DNA from 2 places in the Thermus brockianus genome. Region 1 is predicted to be linked to the other one. Evidence: riboswitches for the same ligand, from Rfam matches in the RefSeq annotation. Region 1 holds a riboswitch; the other holds the start of a gene.

The links. A riboswitch is a leader RNA that binds a small molecule or an ion and turns the genes downstream of it on or off. The one in region 1 is predicted to bind cobalamin.
Positions count from the first base shown of each region.
Region 2: another riboswitch for cobalamin. It lies ahead of A0O31_RS10065 (ABC transporter substrate-binding protein); the one in region 1 lies ahead of A0O31_RS11515 (acyl-CoA thioesterase).

Region 1 is NZ_CP016313.1:112,062-119,573, reverse strand. It holds gene surE (5'/3'-nucleotidase SurE) at 73-807, shown strand; gene A0O31_RS11530 (glycosyltransferase family 2 protein) at 800-1,495, shown strand; gene A0O31_RS11525 (ribonucleoside-diphosphate reductase subunit alpha) at 1,492-3,162, opposite strand; gene A0O31_RS11520 (ribonucleotide-diphosphate reductase subunit beta) at 3,175-4,146, opposite strand; gene A0O31_RS11515 (acyl-CoA thioesterase) at 4,146-4,499, opposite strand; adenosylcobalamin (AdoCbl) riboswitch at 4,629-4,769, opposite strand; gene A0O31_RS11510 (di-heme oxidoredictase family protein) at 4,864-6,051, opposite strand; gene A0O31_RS11505 (imelysin family protein) at 6,055-7,107, opposite strand; gene A0O31_RS11500 (ABC transporter substrate-binding protein) at 7,111-7,512, opposite strand, start outside.
Region 2 is NZ_CP016312.1:1,871,281-1,878,792, forward strand. It holds gene A0O31_RS10055 (ABC transporter substrate-binding protein) at 1-555, opposite strand, end outside; gene A0O31_RS10060 (ROK family transcriptional regulator) at 512-1,705, opposite strand; cobalamin riboswitch at 1,825-1,983, shown strand; gene A0O31_RS10065 (ABC transporter substrate-binding protein) at 2,126-2,980, shown strand; gene A0O31_RS10070 (FecCD family ABC transporter permease) at 2,984-4,012, shown strand; gene A0O31_RS10075 (ABC transporter ATP-binding protein) at 3,999-4,751, shown strand; gene A0O31_RS10080 (hypothetical protein) at 4,732-5,064, shown strand; gene A0O31_RS10085 (SDR family oxidoreductase) at 5,104-5,841, shown strand; gene A0O31_RS10090 (serine hydrolase domain-containing protein) at 5,869-7,029, shown strand; gene mntR (manganese-dependent transcriptional regulator MntR) at 7,036-7,512, opposite strand, start outside.

The DNA of each region.
Region 1 (7,512 bases):
GGGCGCCACCCCGGGCCGGGCCCGGGGTGGTTTTCTGATACCCCCCTGACACCTGCCCCTTAGCCTGAGGGCATGCGGATCCTGGTAACCAACGACGACGGCATCTTTAGCCCGGGGCTTTGGGCCCTGGCCGAGGCGGCAAGCCACCTGGGAGAGGTCTTCGTGGTGGCCCCGGAAACGGAGCAAAGCGCCACGGGGCATGCCATCACCATCGCCCACCCCGTGCGGGCCTTCCCCCATCCCGCCCCCTTGCCGGGGCCCGATTTCCCCGCCTACCGCATCCGGGGCACGCCGGCGGACTGCGTCGCCCTGGGACTCCACCTCTTTGGGCCCATAGACCTGGTCCTTTCCGGAATCAACCTGGGGAGCAACCTGGGGCACGAGATCTGGCACTCGGGCACCGTGGCCGCCGCCAAGCAGGGGAGGCTCTTCGGCCTCTCCGCCGCCGCCTTCAGCGTGCCGGTGAACGGGAAGATGCCCGACTTCGCCCTGCTAAAGCCCTGGGTTGTGCGGACGCTGGAAACCCTCCTCCGTTTGGAACCCCCCTTCCTCGTGAATGTGAACCTCCCCCAAAGGCCCAAAGGCTTCCTCTGGACCCGGCAGTCGGTGCGGGCCTACGAGGGGCTAGTGGTGCCCGGGGAGGACCCCATGGGCCGGCCGCTCTTTTGGTTTGCCGCTAAACCCCTTAAGGAGGCGGAGGAGGGCACGGACCGCTGGGCGGTGGAACAGGGTTTCATCGCCGCCACCCCCTTGCGGCTGGACCTCACGGACGAAGGCCGGCTCCAGCCGGAGTTGGCCCATGATTAGCGCGTTGATACCCACCAAAGACCGCCCCCACTTTCTCCTCGAGGCCCTCCGCTCCCTTCAGCGGCAGAGCTTTCCCCACTTTGAGGCCATCGTGGTAGAGGACGGCGACGGGGCAGGTCTTTTGGCCGCGCGCTCCTTCCCGGATACCCGCATCCGGGCCCTTAGGAACCGTGGCCGTGGGCAGGTTGAAGCCCGCCTTACCGGGCTTGAAGAGGCTAGGGGCAAACTCGTCCTCTTCCTGGACGATGACGACCTCCTGCTAGACCCCGCCTACCTACAGCGGGTGTGGCGGGCCTTGGCCCAAAGGGAAGGGGTTGCCTATGGGGAGGGGGTCCTCCTGGTGGGTACGGAAACCCTTTCCTTCGCCCCAGGAACCGTGGGCCCATGGCTCCTCCGGGACAACCGTATCCTAGCCTCCGGAACAGCCCTTCCCCGGGAGACCCTCCATGGCCTCGGGGGCCTTGACCCCCAGATGGGGGACTACTGGGACTGGGACCTCTGGCTCCGCGCCTACCAGAAGGGGCTCCCTTTTTACTACCTCCGCGGGCAAAACATCGGCGTGCGCCTCCACGGGGGGAACCAAAGCTACGGGCAGCGTTGGCAAGAGCGGAGGTTTTACCTGGACCGCCTGCGGGCTAAGCACGGCCTCCCCTTTATCCCCCTCAAGGACCACCTCCAGCTCCGCTAGCCCTCACAAGCCCGGCAGGAAAGGAGCAGGTCCCGGCTATAGGTTTGGGCGGCGCTAGCGCTAAACTGGTAGTAGAGGCTCTTGAGCCCCGAGCGCCACGCATGGAGTACGAGCTCGTTCACGTCCTTGGGCGGAGCGTCGGGGTGGATCACCAGGTTGAGGGACTGCCCCTGGTCTATATACTTTTGCCGGGCAGCGGCCAGGTTGACCAGGGTTTTTTGTGAAACCTCCCCGAAGGTTTTGAAGACCTCCTTCTCCTCGTCCCGTAAAAAGTCCAGGTGTTGCACCGAGCCGTTGTGTTCCAGAATGCTCCGCCACACCTTTTCCTCGTCCTTGCCCTTTTCCCTCAGGAGCTTCTCCAAAAAGGGGTTTTTGAAGGGCACCCGCGCCTTCTGCAGGTCCTTGAGGTAGTAGTTGCTGGTATAGGGCTCAATGGAGGGGGAGACCTGGCCCAGGATGAAGGAGCTGGACTTGGTGGGGGCCACGGCCAGGAGGGTAGCGTTCCGGCGCTCCATGAGCCCCGCCAACTCGTCCTCCGGGTGGCGCTTCCTAAGCCATCGGGAAGCCTCCTCAGCCCGCTCGCGGATGGTCTTGAAGATGAGGTTGTTGAGGAAAAGGGCCTCCGCGCTCTCCAAAGGGATGCCCTTGGACTGGAGGTAGCTGTGCCACCCGAGCACCCCGATGCCGATGGCCCGGTAGCGGCGGGCGAAACGCACGGCCCGCTCCATGTAGGGGATGCCCTCCGCCTTCTCTATGAAGTCGTCCAAAACAGAGTCCAAGAAGATGACCAGGGTTTCCACGGCGTCCGTGTCCTTCCACTCATCAAAGTGGAGGAGGTTCAAGGAGGAGAGGCAGCAAACGAAGCTCTCCTCCGGGCTGGAGGGGAGCATGATCTCCGTGCACAAGTTGCTGGCGTGAATCGTTTTGCCGAGCCCGCGGAAAATCTCAGGGGCCTGCCGGTTAGCGTTGTCCCGGAAAAAGATGTAGGGGATCCCCACCTCCGCCCGGCTCTTGAGCACAGCAGCCCAGCGCTCCCGCTTCTCCCGGTCCCCGGCGATCATCGCCTCCAACCAAGCATCCCCCACGGAAACGCCCCAGAAGAGGGACTGGATCTCGGAGTTCTCCCTTTGGATCCGGGTCCACTCCCAGAAATCGGGGTGCTCTATGGGCAGGTAAGCGGCGCACTGGCCACGACGGGTGGAGCCTTGGTTGAAAACTTCAATCACCCGGTCAAAGAGGCTGGCAAAGGCGTAGGAACCGTTGCTCTCCCCGTTGTCCCGGATAGGTGCCCCCCTGGGCCGTAGCGTCCCCAAGTAGACCGAGGTGCCCCCCCCTTGCTTGCTCATCATCCCAATCTCCGCCACCGCCTGCAGAATGGAAGCAGTGTCGTCCTCCACGTAGGTGCCGTAGCAGGAGATGGGGAGGCCCCGCTTGAGGCCGTAGTTGGCCCAGATGGGGGTGGCCAAGGAGTACCAGCCGTAGGCCACGTAGCGCTCAAACTTCTCGGCAAAACCCGGGATCTTGGTAAGTGCCTCGGCCCGAAGGGCAATCTGGCGCACCCGCTCCTCCACGCCCACCCCGGGCAAGAGATAGCCGCGGGGCATGTAGAGCCGGGTCCACTCGTTGGCCCAGTACCAGGGCCGGTATTCCGTTTCCGTACGAATCATGCACCCCTCCTCTCAGAAAAGCTCGTCCGGTTCGTAGCTTTTTAGCCTGCGGGCGTAAGCCACGCTCCGCTTGTTGAAGAAGTCCACCTCTTTGTCGGCAAGAAGCTCCAAGGAAAACCACTCCGTGTCCCGTAGGCGCTCGGGGTTCACGGAAAAGGGCTGGGGCAGGCCATAGAGGGACAGGACCTCGTTGTACCGCCCCTTCAGGAACTCCACCACCTCGTCCCGGGATACCGCCTCGAGGTCGCCCGCGGCGAAGATCCAGTCCACAAGGGCTTCCTCCCCCTGGTAAAGCCTTTGGGCAAAGGCGAGCACCTCCTCGGCGAAGCCCTCCGCGAAGAGCTGGGGCTCCTCCTCCCGGAGGATGCGCAGGAGCTCCACCCCAAAGAGGCCATGGATGTTCTCCTCCTTGCTCGTGGCCTCTATCGCGTTGGAGATACCCTTAAAACGCCCCGCCCGGCGGTTTAGCGCCATGAGGGCGTAGAACTGGGAAAACAGGGAGATGTGTTCGGTAAAAGCAGAAAAGAGGAGAAGGGCCTGAACATGGGCGCGCAACGTGCCCTCCCGCCACCGGCTGAGCACCTGGGCAAGGGCCTGGCTTCGCTCTTTTAGGGGGGTTTCTTCCTCCAAGGCTTTCGCAAAGAGGCCCTCTAGGCTGAGAAGGTCCAAAAGGTGGGCGTAGGCGTTGGCGTGGCGCACCTCGCTCTCGGCGAAGGTCATGCCCACCTCCGCTATCTCGGGTTTGGGGAAGACCTCGTAGAGGCGGGCCCAAAAGAGCTTCACCGCAAGCTCCACCTGGGCGATGGCGAGAAGGGCCCGCCGCACCATGGAGCGCTCCTTCTCCTCCACCAGGGCGTAGTCTTGAACGTCGGCGGTGTAGCTATACTCCGTATGCACCCAGTAGCTATGGCGGATAGCGTCACGAAAACGCAATAGCCCCGGATACTCATAAGGGCGGTAGTGCAACCTGGGCTCGGTGAGCATCATCCCTCCAAAGGTGGCACCGGCGTGGGCCGGCCCGACGCGTCCAACGCTACCAGCACAAAACCGCCTTGGGCAGCCAGGTACCGTTCTCCTTCCAAGGGCTCCACCCAAAGCTCCACCGCCACGCGCATGGAGGTGCGCCCCACCTCCACCACCCGGGCCACCAGCTCCACGATGGAGCCCAGGGGCACGGGATGCTTGAAGTCCACGGCATCCGCGTGCACGGTGACCACCTTACGCCGGGCATGGCGGGTGGCGGCCACGAAAGCCGCCTGATCCATCCAGGCCATAACCGTGCCGCCAAAAAGGGTCCCGTAGTGGTTGGTTTCTCCCGGGAACACCGGGTATACCATGCGGGTTTCCCGCACGAACACCTCCTCATAAACCGGACAAAAGCCTAGGGCCGTTGGCTCCTTAGATGAGCCGTACACCCGTCCTTGCGGGTTTTGGGGGAAGGGTTTAGGTCAAGGTCCCATGCGCATCACCACCTTCACCCTTGCCTCGAGGGCTACGGGGTAGGGCCGCGAAGCGGGTACTCGGGCTTCCGGCCAGGGGGCCGGTTACCGTTGCGGGACAGCGCCGGACTCTCACCGGACTTCCCCCACCGCCCAAAGGCGTCCAGACCTGTCGGCCTGGCATCGCGGCCAGGGTACCCCAGGTATTGGGTACCCCGCATGGGAAACTACCACAAGTTGGGTATGGGGTCAAGCATCGGGCCTATAGCCCTTTCAAAAAATCCAGGAGGGCCTCCCGGTCCTCTTTGGACAGGGCGAGAAAACGCCTTTTGGCCCCTTCCGCTTCTCCCCCATGCCAGAGGATGGCCTCCTCGAGGCTCCGGGCCCGACCGTCGTGTAGGTAAAGCTCCTCGCCCAACACCCTGCGGGTTAGCCCAAGGCCCCACAGGGGAGGGGTACGCCATTCCTGAGGCTGCGCCACCCCCTCAGCCACGCCGTCGTCCAGTCCAGGGCCCATGTCGTGGAGGAGGAGGTCCGTGTAAGCGGGCAAGCCAGCCAGGCTTTCCCGGTGACAAGCGGCACACCCTATCGCCCGAAAGAGCTGCCTTCCCTTAAGGTCCTGCGGACGGTGCCGGGGGGCCGGAACAGCCAGGTGGCGCAAATAAAAAGCCACCCGCTCCAACTCTTCCCTGGTCACTTCCCACCGGCCATCCGGCCCTGGGAAAAGGGGCGTGGAAAGGCCCATGTCCTCCAGGTAGGCCACGGCGCTTTGCTCCTCCAAGGTAGCCACGCTCGCCTTCCAACCAAAGCGGCCTAATTTGCCGCCCGCAAGGCGGGCAAGCCGCCCCGATACGCCGTCCCTGTCCCGGTCCTCGGGGTCTTCCAAACCCGCCAGTACGGACTCCGGCACCGCTTCCAAAAGCCCTAGGCCAAACACGGGCGGCGCCAGGCGAAGGCTGTACCGCCCAGGAACGGGAGCGCCCTGCCCATCCAGAACCTCCACCACCGGCCGGCGCAAACGGTAAGGGGTGCCGTCTTCGTACCGCCCCTCCACCTCCTCAAAGCGGAGGCGAACCCGTCCCTCCGGAACCGATCCCAAAAGGGCGTGGTCCTGGAGCTGGAGGCCAAAACGGGGATGGGGGTCAAGCCCGTTCTCGGCCCGGGTGCGCACCAAGGCCTCGCTGCGCTCGTTAAAGGCCAACCTGCCCCGGCCATCCCGCACGTGGCACCCGGCACACGACTGGTGAACGAAAAGGGGGCCCAGGCCATCCTCCCGCACGAAGATGCGGCGGAAGGCCTGGTCCCCTAGGCGAAACTCCTCCAAGTCCTCTTGGTTAAGCCCCGACAGTGGATGACCAAAAGCCCGGGAAGAGGCGTCCTCCACCAGGTAGCGGCTGGGGAAGGCCCCAAGCAAGGCAAGAAGGAGCGCTGCACCAAGGATCTTTCGCATCCCCTAGCGCAGAAGGTCCTCCAACGCGCGAACCAAGGGGTCCACCTCCTCGGCGGGAGCCCCGGCCTGCACCTTGGACCGAAGCACTTCCAGGATTTGTTGGGCCTCTTCCCGTTGGGACAGGCTTTGCAACGCCATCTCTAAGCCTTCCAAGGCAGCAAGCCCCTCGTCCACCTCCCCTTCCCCGAGGTATTCCTCGCGGAAGGTACGGAGCCAAAGCCGCGCCCGCTCTTTGGCGCCACCCACCGGCGTTTTCGCAAGGGCTTGGTACAGGGCTTCCGCCTGGGCTTGGGCCTTGGCTACCCGGCTATCGCCCCAAGCCTCCTCTAAGGGGCTGGGCAGGTCGGCGAGGGCCGCGCGCAAGGCCAAGGCCAAAGCCCAAGGGGTTCCCCCGGTGGGGAGCAAGGCTAGGGCCTGGGCCAGGCCACGGCCGTTGGCCTGGTAATCCTCCGCCGAACGCCGCGCGTAAGGGCTTTCCGGATTTTTGAGCTTTTCCGCAAAGAGCTCCTCGGCGAGCTCTAGGCTTGCGGCGTAGAGCTCTGCGGCGAGTTCCTCGTCCGAGGCCGTTTCAAGGTAGGCCCCGTAGCGCTCACGCAAGGCCTGGACCTGGCGGGCGAGATCCTGGGCCAAAAGGACTAGGTGGTGTAGGGTCCCGGCGTCCTGCGGGGGCTCCTGGAAAAGCAGGTATTCCAGGGCATGAAACCCCCGTACCTCCGGGGGAAGGTTCTCTACCGGAACCCCCACAGAGCGTTTCAGGTCCTCGAGGCTTATGGGCCAGGTGTCCAGGTAGGGATCGTAATCCCCCACCGGACCGAAGGCGAAGGCCTCTAGCTCCTCCCAGTAGTCCCGGGCGGCGTGCCAAAGGAGCTGCAGGCGATGGAGGCCTTCGGTGCTAGGGTTTGCGGCATAGGCCTCCGACGCCTGGGCCAAGAGGCGGGTTTGCCCTACAAGGCCTTCCAGCAAGGGGGACACCGTGGCCGCCAGGCCCTCCTTTAGCCCTTGCGCCCCTGCCATACCCAAAAGCCCGATGACTGCCCAAAGAACGTACCTCCGCACGGCTCACCTCCCCAAGAGCACGCGCCGCACCTCTTCCACCAAAACCCGGGCAGAGTGGGGACCCCCATAGGTCCAGGTGCTGGGGTCCAAGGCCACCACCCGGGCACGGGCCAAGCGCAGCAACGGTCCCACCGCGGGATCGGCTAAGGGGTTGTTTTCCGGTTGGGCGATCAGGAAGACCTGGACGCCCGGGTTTTCCCCCACCAACCGCACAAGCCCTTCCGGCCCCACGCGCGAAAGCCCGTAGGCTTCCGCTTTGCCCTTCCAGGCATTGACCAAGCCCACGGCCTCTAGGAGCTCAGAGGCGAGGGTGTCTCGGGTAAAGACGTTGTAGACCCTTTCCCGGGCCCAAGCTTGTACCAGAAGGAAGGGCCTACCCCCTAAACCCGCCTGCTGGAGGGCAGA
Region 2 (7,512 bases), on a different replicon from region 1:
CTCGCCCAGGGCCAAGGGGGCCTGGAGGCCTTTGCGCTTAAGGGTTTCGCAGGTGGCGAGGAACTCGGCCCAGGTCCTAGGCGGGTTCACCCCCCACTCCCTGAGCTTCGCCGGGATGTACCACATGACGTTGGAGCGGTGGATGTTCACCGGCACGCTCCAGATGCCCCCCTTGTAGGAGATGAGGTCAATGAGGCCCTTGGGGAAAGCCTGGAGCCAGCCCTCCTGGCGGAAGAGGGAGGTCAGGTCTTCCATGCGGTTGGCCACCACCCAGGTGCCGATGAGCTCCATGCCGGCGTGGACCTGGAAGGTGTCCGGGGGGTCGCCCCCAAGCATCCGGGTCTTCAGGACCGCTTTGGCGTTGACCCCGGCCCCCCCGGTGACCGTGGCGTTGATGACCTCCACGCCCGGGTACTTCTGCTTGTAGAGCCGGATGAGGGCCTCGAGGGCCGGCCCCTCGTCCCCCGCCCACCAGGAGAAGATCTCCAGCTTGCCCGTCTGGGCCAGGGCGCTAAGCCCCAAGGCCATGCCGAGTACCCAAAGCCACTTCCTCATACCTACCTCCATTGCGACGTGGGCTTTCCGCCCACAGGCCGCCTAGCTCAAAGAAGCGCGCCAAGAAGAGGCTCGCCCCACCCACCGCCGCCGCCAGGTGCCCGTAGGAGGAGGGCTGGACCGGTAGGGCGCGGTGGGTTTCCAAAAAAGCGTGCTCCGCCAGGGCGCGGCGCAAGGGGGCTTCCAGGAAAGGGAATAGCTCCGCCGCCTTCCCCCCCACCACCACCCGAGCGGGGTCGTAGGCCACGGCCAGGTTGGCCAAGAACTTCCCTAGGTGTTCGCCCAGGTGGGCTAAGGCGGCTTGGGCCGAGGGGTTTCCCGCTTGGGCCTTGGCCAAGAGGGCCTCGAGGCCCTCCGCCTCGCCCCCAAGGGCCCGGTGGTGGCGCAAGAGGGCTCCGAGGCCGAGCTCGGTTTCCAAACACCCCTTGCGCCCGCAGGCGCAAGGGCGTTCCTCGGGGCCGAGCCAGTGGCCCACCTCCCCCGCAGCCCCGTTTGTGCCCCTCAGGAGGCGGCCTTCCGAAACCACCCCCACGCCGAGGCCGGTGCTTAGCACCAGGTAGGCCAGGTTCTCTTCCCCGTGGAAGAAGACCTCGGAGAGGGCCGAGGCTTTGGCGTCGTTCTCCGCCAGGGCGGGTAGGGGGAAGGAGGCCAGGTAGGGGTTCAGGTCCAGATCCCGCCAGCCCAGGTTAGGGGCGTAGAGGAGCTTGTTCCCCACCACCACCCCGGGCAGGGTGAAGCCGAGGCCCAAGGCCCCATGGGCCTGGGGCAGGGCTTCCTGGAGGAGCCGGGCAAAGCGCTCTTCCGGCCCCGCCTCCTTGGGGTGGGCCCACTCCCTGGCCCAAAGGACCTCTCCCCGCCAGTCCAAGGCGAGGAGTACCGTCCCCTCCACCCCAATTTCGGCGCCTAGGGCGAAGCGGGCCCCTGGACGGAGGTGCAGGAGGGTGCCCGGACGGCCCAAGGGAGGTGAGGTGAGCGTCCCCTCTTCCAAGAGCCCTTCCTTAAGGAGTTCGTCCACAAGCCGGCTCACGGCGCTTTTGGCCAGGCCCGTGAGCCGGGAGAGGTCAGCCCGGGTAAGGGGGCCCCGCCTCAGGTGGGCCAGGATGGCCCGGCGGTTGAGCCTGCGGATTTCCTGCGCATCCCCCTTACGCACCCTTGCCTCCTTTAGTTCGTTCTCGGGACTAAGTAAACCATCCTCCCCGTCCTCTGTCAAGCCCTTGTCAATCCGGCCCAAGCGCCTTAGCCTAAGGGCAAGGCCCGCTAGGGCCTCAAAGCCAGGTCCGTTGCCCTGGTGCCTGGGCGCGTAGTCCAGGCTTAAAGTGGGGAAGTCCGGTGCAAGTCCGGCGCTGTCCCGCAACGGTAACCGGCCAAGCTACGCGGTTCGCTTCGCAGGCCGGAAGCCCGAATACCTGCCAGGGCCGCCCGCCTTGCCCCAAGGCGGGCACCTCACGCGGATGGGGGAGCGTTGGGGGCTTGCTTGGCTTTTCCCGCCCCTGCCGCTTCAGGCAGGGGCGTTGCCCTACCTCCCCCGGGCCCGGTGCCCCTGGCCCTAGCGGCCTTAAGGGAGGTAGGCATGAAGAAGCTTGCGGCGTTTTTGTCGGTTCTGTTGGCCTTAGCCTTCGCCTTTCCCCTCACCCTCACGGACGACCTGGGGCGCCAGGTCACGCTCAAAGCCGCGCCCAAGCGCATCGTTTCCATGCTGCCCTCGGTGACGGAGACGGTGTGCGCCCTCGGGGCCTGCGACCGCCTGGTGGCCACGGACGACTACTCCGACTGGCCGGAGGGCGTGAAGCGGCTGCCCAAGGCGGGGGGGCTTTACAACCCGAACCCCGAGCTCATCGTCTCCCTGAAGCCGGACCTGGTCCTGGCTTCCCGCTACGGTAGGCTTTACGAAACCCTGGAACGGGCGGGGCTTACCGTGTTCGTGGTGCGCACGGAAACCTACGAGGACATCTTCAAGACCGTGCGCACCCTGGCCCAGCTCCTAGGGCTTCCCGCCCAGGGGGAGAGGTTGGTGGCCCAGATCCAGCGGGAGGTCTACGGGGAGGAGGCCCGGGCGGCCAAGGCCAAGGCCCGGCCTCGGGTCTATTACGAGATTGACCCTACCCCCTACACCGTGGGCCCGGAAAGCTTCATCGGGGTCCTCATCCAGAAGGCCCGGGGGGTGAACATCGTCCCCAAGGAGCTCGGGCTTTTCCCCAAGATCGCTCCCGAGTTCGTGGTGGAGAAAAACCCCGAGGTCATCGTGGCCACCTACCCGGGTGCCCGAGAAACTATCCAAAGCCGGCCCGGCTGGAGCCGGGTGAGGGCGGTGCAGGCGGGAAGGATTTGCGTCTTTACCGGCGGCGAGGATAACCTCCTTTCCCGCCCCGGCCCCCGCGTGGCCCAGGGCCTGCGGCTCCTCGTGGACTGCTTCCACGGGCGTTAGGCCATGACCCTTTCCCTGCCCCTGGCCCTCCGGCGGAGCCTGGTCTTCGCCTGGCTCCTCGGCCTCTTGGCCTTGGCCTTGGTGCTAGGGCTCGCCCTGGGGGCGGTGGTGGTGCCCCCAGGGGAGGTGGTGCGCGCCCTTTTGGGCCTCGAGGCTAACCCCATCGTCACCGAGCTCCGCCTCCCCCGGGTCCTCGGGGGGATGCTGGTGGGGGCGGCCTTGGGGGTGGCGGGGGCCGCCTTCCAGGGGCTATTCCGCAACCCCTTGGCCGACCCTTACCTGATGGGGGCGGCCTCGGGAGCGGCCTTTGGCGTGACCCTCTTGGCCGTCCTCCTTGGGGGGCTTTCCCCCGCCTTCGCCCAGCACGCCGTCTTCCAGGGCCTTCCCCTCTCCGCTACCCTTTTCGGCTTCCTGGGGGCCGTCTTCGCCACCCTCCTCACCCTGGTCCTGGCCGGCGGGGTGGCGCGGACCGGGGAGCTGGTCTTGGCGGGGGTGGTGGTGGGGAGCGTCCTCACGGGGCTCACCACCTACCTCATGCTCCAGGACGCCGACCGGGTGCGGGCGGTCTTCGCCTATACCCTGGGGAACCTGGCCTTTTTGGGGTGGCCCTCGGTGAAGGCGCTAACCCTCTTCCTTCTCCTCGCCCTGCCGCCCCTTCTCCTCCTGGGCCGGGTGCTGAACGCCCTGCAACTCGGGGAGGAGGTGGCGCAGAGCTTGGGGCTTCCCCTAAGCGCCCTGAAACTCCTCCTCCTCGCCGCGGCCAGCCTCCTCACCGCAGCCAGCGTGGCCCAAGCGGGGATCATCGGCTTCGTGGGCCTTGTCACCCCCCATGCCTTGCGGCGCCTTCTGGGGGAGGACTACCGGGTGCTTCTCCCGGCCAGCGCCCTGGGCGGGGCCGCCCTTTTGGCGCTGGCCGACCTCCTGGCCCGCACCCTCACGCGGCCCGCCGAGCTTCCTGTGGGCGTGGTGACCACCCTTCTGGGGGGGCCTTTTTTCCTCTACCTCCTTTGGAGGCGCCGTGGCCGGGCTTGAAGCCAGGGGCATCGTGGGGCCCTTTGCCCTAAGGGGGGTGGACCTCCTCGTGCGCCCGGGGGAGTGGGTGGCCCTCCTGGGGCCCAATGGCTCCGGCAAGAGCACCCTCCTTAGGGTGATGGCGGGGCTTCTTAGGCCCAAGGGGGGAGGGGTGTACCTGGAGGGAAAGCCCCTTAGGGCCTACGGGAGCTACGCCCGGGGCCGGCTCCTCGCCTACCTGCCCCAAGGGGGGCCGTACCCGGAGGGGCTCGTGGTGGAGGAGGTGGTGCGCCTGGGAAGGCTTCCCTACCTTGGCTTATGGGGTAGGGAAGGGGGGGAGGACCGGGAGGCGGTGGCCTGGGCCCTGGAGGTGGCGGGGGCGGCCCACCTAAGGGGCCGGTTTCTGGGCACCCTCTCTGGGGGCGAGAGGCAACGGGTCCTCCTGGCCCGCGCCCTGGCGGCGAGGCCCCGCTACCTCCTCCTGGACGAGCCCACCACCTACCTGGACCTGGCGCACCAGGCCGAGGTGGTGGCCCTCCTTAGGGGCCTTGCGGAACGGGGGGTAGGGGTGCTTTCCGTTCTGCACGATCCCAACCAGGCGGCTTTGGCCCACCGGGTGGCGGTCTTGCGGGATGGCCGGCTGCTTTCGGAGGGGCCGCCCGGGGCCGTGCTGACGGAGCCCCTTCTCCGGGGGCTTTACGGGCCCCGGGTGCGGGTGGCCCTCTTGGAGGGGAGGCCCCATGTCTACCTGGACGGATAGGGCCAGGCTCTACGTGCGGGGCCGGGCCCTTCTCCTAGACCTGGGAAGGGAGGCCCTTTTCTACACGGAAAGCGGCCCGAGGCGGGCCCGCTACCTCCTGGTGGGGCGGCTTTCCCCCCCGGAGTGGCTTCGGCTCGCCCTGCCCCGGCAAGGGGTGCTCCACTACCCCCTTTCCGTGGACCCCTTGGCCTTTGAGTGGGAGGGGGATACCCTCCTCCTGCCGGGCCTGAGGGTGTACCTGGGAGGGCCACCCCCCTTCGTGGAAACCCCCTACTACGCCTGGTGCTTGACGGAAGGGGCGGGAAAGGAGTAGGGTGGCCTTACCGACCGTTCGGTCGTGAGGAGGTGCGCCGTGCGGCTCAAGGACAAGGTGGTCCTCATCACCGGGGCGGCCCACGGGATCGGCCGGGCCACCCTGGAGCTCTTTGCCCGGGAAGGCGCCAGGCTGGTGGCGGTGGACATAGAGGAAGGCCCTTTGGAGGAGGCGGCCTCCGCCACGGGGGCCATGCCCCTCAGGATGGACGTGGCCGACCCCGCCTCCGTGGAGCGGGGCTTCGGGGAGGCCTTGGCCCGGTTCGGGCGGCTGGACGGGGTGGTGCACTACGCCGGCATCACCCGGGACAACTTCCACTGGAAGATGCCCCTGGAGGACTGGGAGCTGGTCCTTAGGGTGAACCTCACGGGGAGCTTCCTGGTGGCGCGGGCGGCGAGCGAGGCCATGCGGGAGCGGAACCCGGGGAGCATCGTGCTCACGGCGAGCCGGGTGTACCTGGGGAACCTGGGGCAGGCGAACTATGCGGCTTCCAAGGCGGGGGTGGTGGGGCTTACCCGGACCCTGGCCTTGGAGCTTGGGCGGTACGGGATCCGGGTGAACGCCTTGGCGCCGGGGTTTATTGAGACGCGGATGACGGCCAAGGTGCCGGAGAAGGTGCGGGAGAAGGCCATCCAGGCCACGCCTTTAGGGCGGGCGGGAAGCCCGTTGGAGGTGGCCTATGCGGCGCTTTTCCTCGTTTCCGACGAGTCTAGCTTCATCACCGGCCAGGTGCTTTTCGTGGACGGGGGTAGGACCATCGGGGCGGCGCCCGCTTAGGGGCCGTGCCCAAGGGGGTGGTGGGGGATGGACTTTAGCGGGCTGGACGGGCTTTTCCGCCGATTGACGGAGGAGGGTTTCCTGCCCGGGGCGGTCGTCCTGGTGGCCCGGGAGGGGGAGGTGGTCTTCCAGGGGACCTACGGCTTCCTGGACCCAGAGAAGGGCCTACCCATGGGGGAAGACGCCCTTTTCCGGGTCTACTCCATGACCAAGCCCTGGGTTTCCGCCCTGGCCCTAAGCCTGGTGGAGGAGGGCACGTTAAGCCTGCTGGACCCTGTGGAGAAGTATCTGCCCGAGCTCGGTGCGTTGCGGGTGGGGCGGGAGGTGAACGGAGGGGTGCGGGACGAGCCCCTTCGGGCTCCCGTCACCGTTTACGAGCTTTTGCGCCACACCGCTGGCTTCACCTACGGGGTCTTCTTCGCTTCTCCCGTGAAGCGGCTTTACCTGGAGGCCGGTGTGGACCGCTTTGACCTGAGCCGGGAGGCCTTTTTGGAACGGCTTGCGGCCCTACCCCTCCGTTTCCAGCCGGGCGAGGCCTTTGAGTACGGGCTTTCCACGGACGTGCTGGGCCACCTCCTCGAGGCGGCCACGGGGAAGAGCCTGGCGGACCTCCTGGAGGAGCGGGTCTTTGCCCCTTTGGGCATGAAGGACTCGGGCTTCCAGGCCAAGGACCCCGCCCGCCTGGCCAAGCCCTTCCCCAAGGACCCGGAGACGGGTAGGCGCATCGCCCTCATCCCCGTGGAGGCCCCGCCCCCGAGGTACGCTGGGGGGATGGGCGGGGTGAGCACGGCTTCCGATTACCTGCGCTTCCTGGAGGCGTTGCGCACGGGGAAAGGCCTCCTCCACCCGCGCCTTGCCCGGCTCATGACCGAGGACCACCTGGGTCCCCTCTACGCCGAGGGGCTCAAGCGGGGGCCCGAGTACCTCCCGGGCCCCGGGTACGGGTTTGGCTTGGGGGTGGCGGTGCGCCTTGGGGCGGGGCTCTCCCCGGGAACCCCTGGGGAGTTCAACTGGGCGGGGTTTGGCGGCACCTACTTCTTCGTAGACCCCTCCTTGGCCCTAAGCGCTCTTTACATGAGCCAGGCTCCTAACCTGCTTTCCGTTTTGGAGCCCTCGAGGGCCCTTCACTCCCGCTTGGGGGCCAGGCTCCAGCACGCTTTCCGCACCCAGGTCTACCGGGCTTTTTAGCACGGGTTATGGAAGGGGCTCCACCCCCACAACCTTGGCGAGCTCGTGGGGAAGGAGGAGAACTTCCCCTTCCACTTGGATGCGCACGTTTTCTGCCTGCTCAAGAACTTTGAAATGTGTGCCCGGGGTTAACCCCAATCGGGCTAAGAGGTTTAAGGTACCTGGGTCCTGGACCAAAGCCCGTACCACCCGCACTTCTCCTAGGGGAGCTTCGCAGAGAGGCAGAGCGGGTGCTTCTGGGAGCTCGAGGTCCTTGGTGGGAATGGGATCCCCATGGGGGTCAAAGGGAGGATGCCCTAGAAGCTCGGCGATTTTATCCTCAAGCGATTCGCTTATGGCGTGTTCTAAGCGCTCGGCTTCCTGGTGTACCTCTTCCCAGCCAAAACCCAGGGCCTGGTGCAGATAGGCTTCCAGGAGCCGGTGGCGGCGTAGAATCTCCAAGGCAACCTTCCGCCCCAAAGGGGTTAGGTTTGCCCCTTGGTA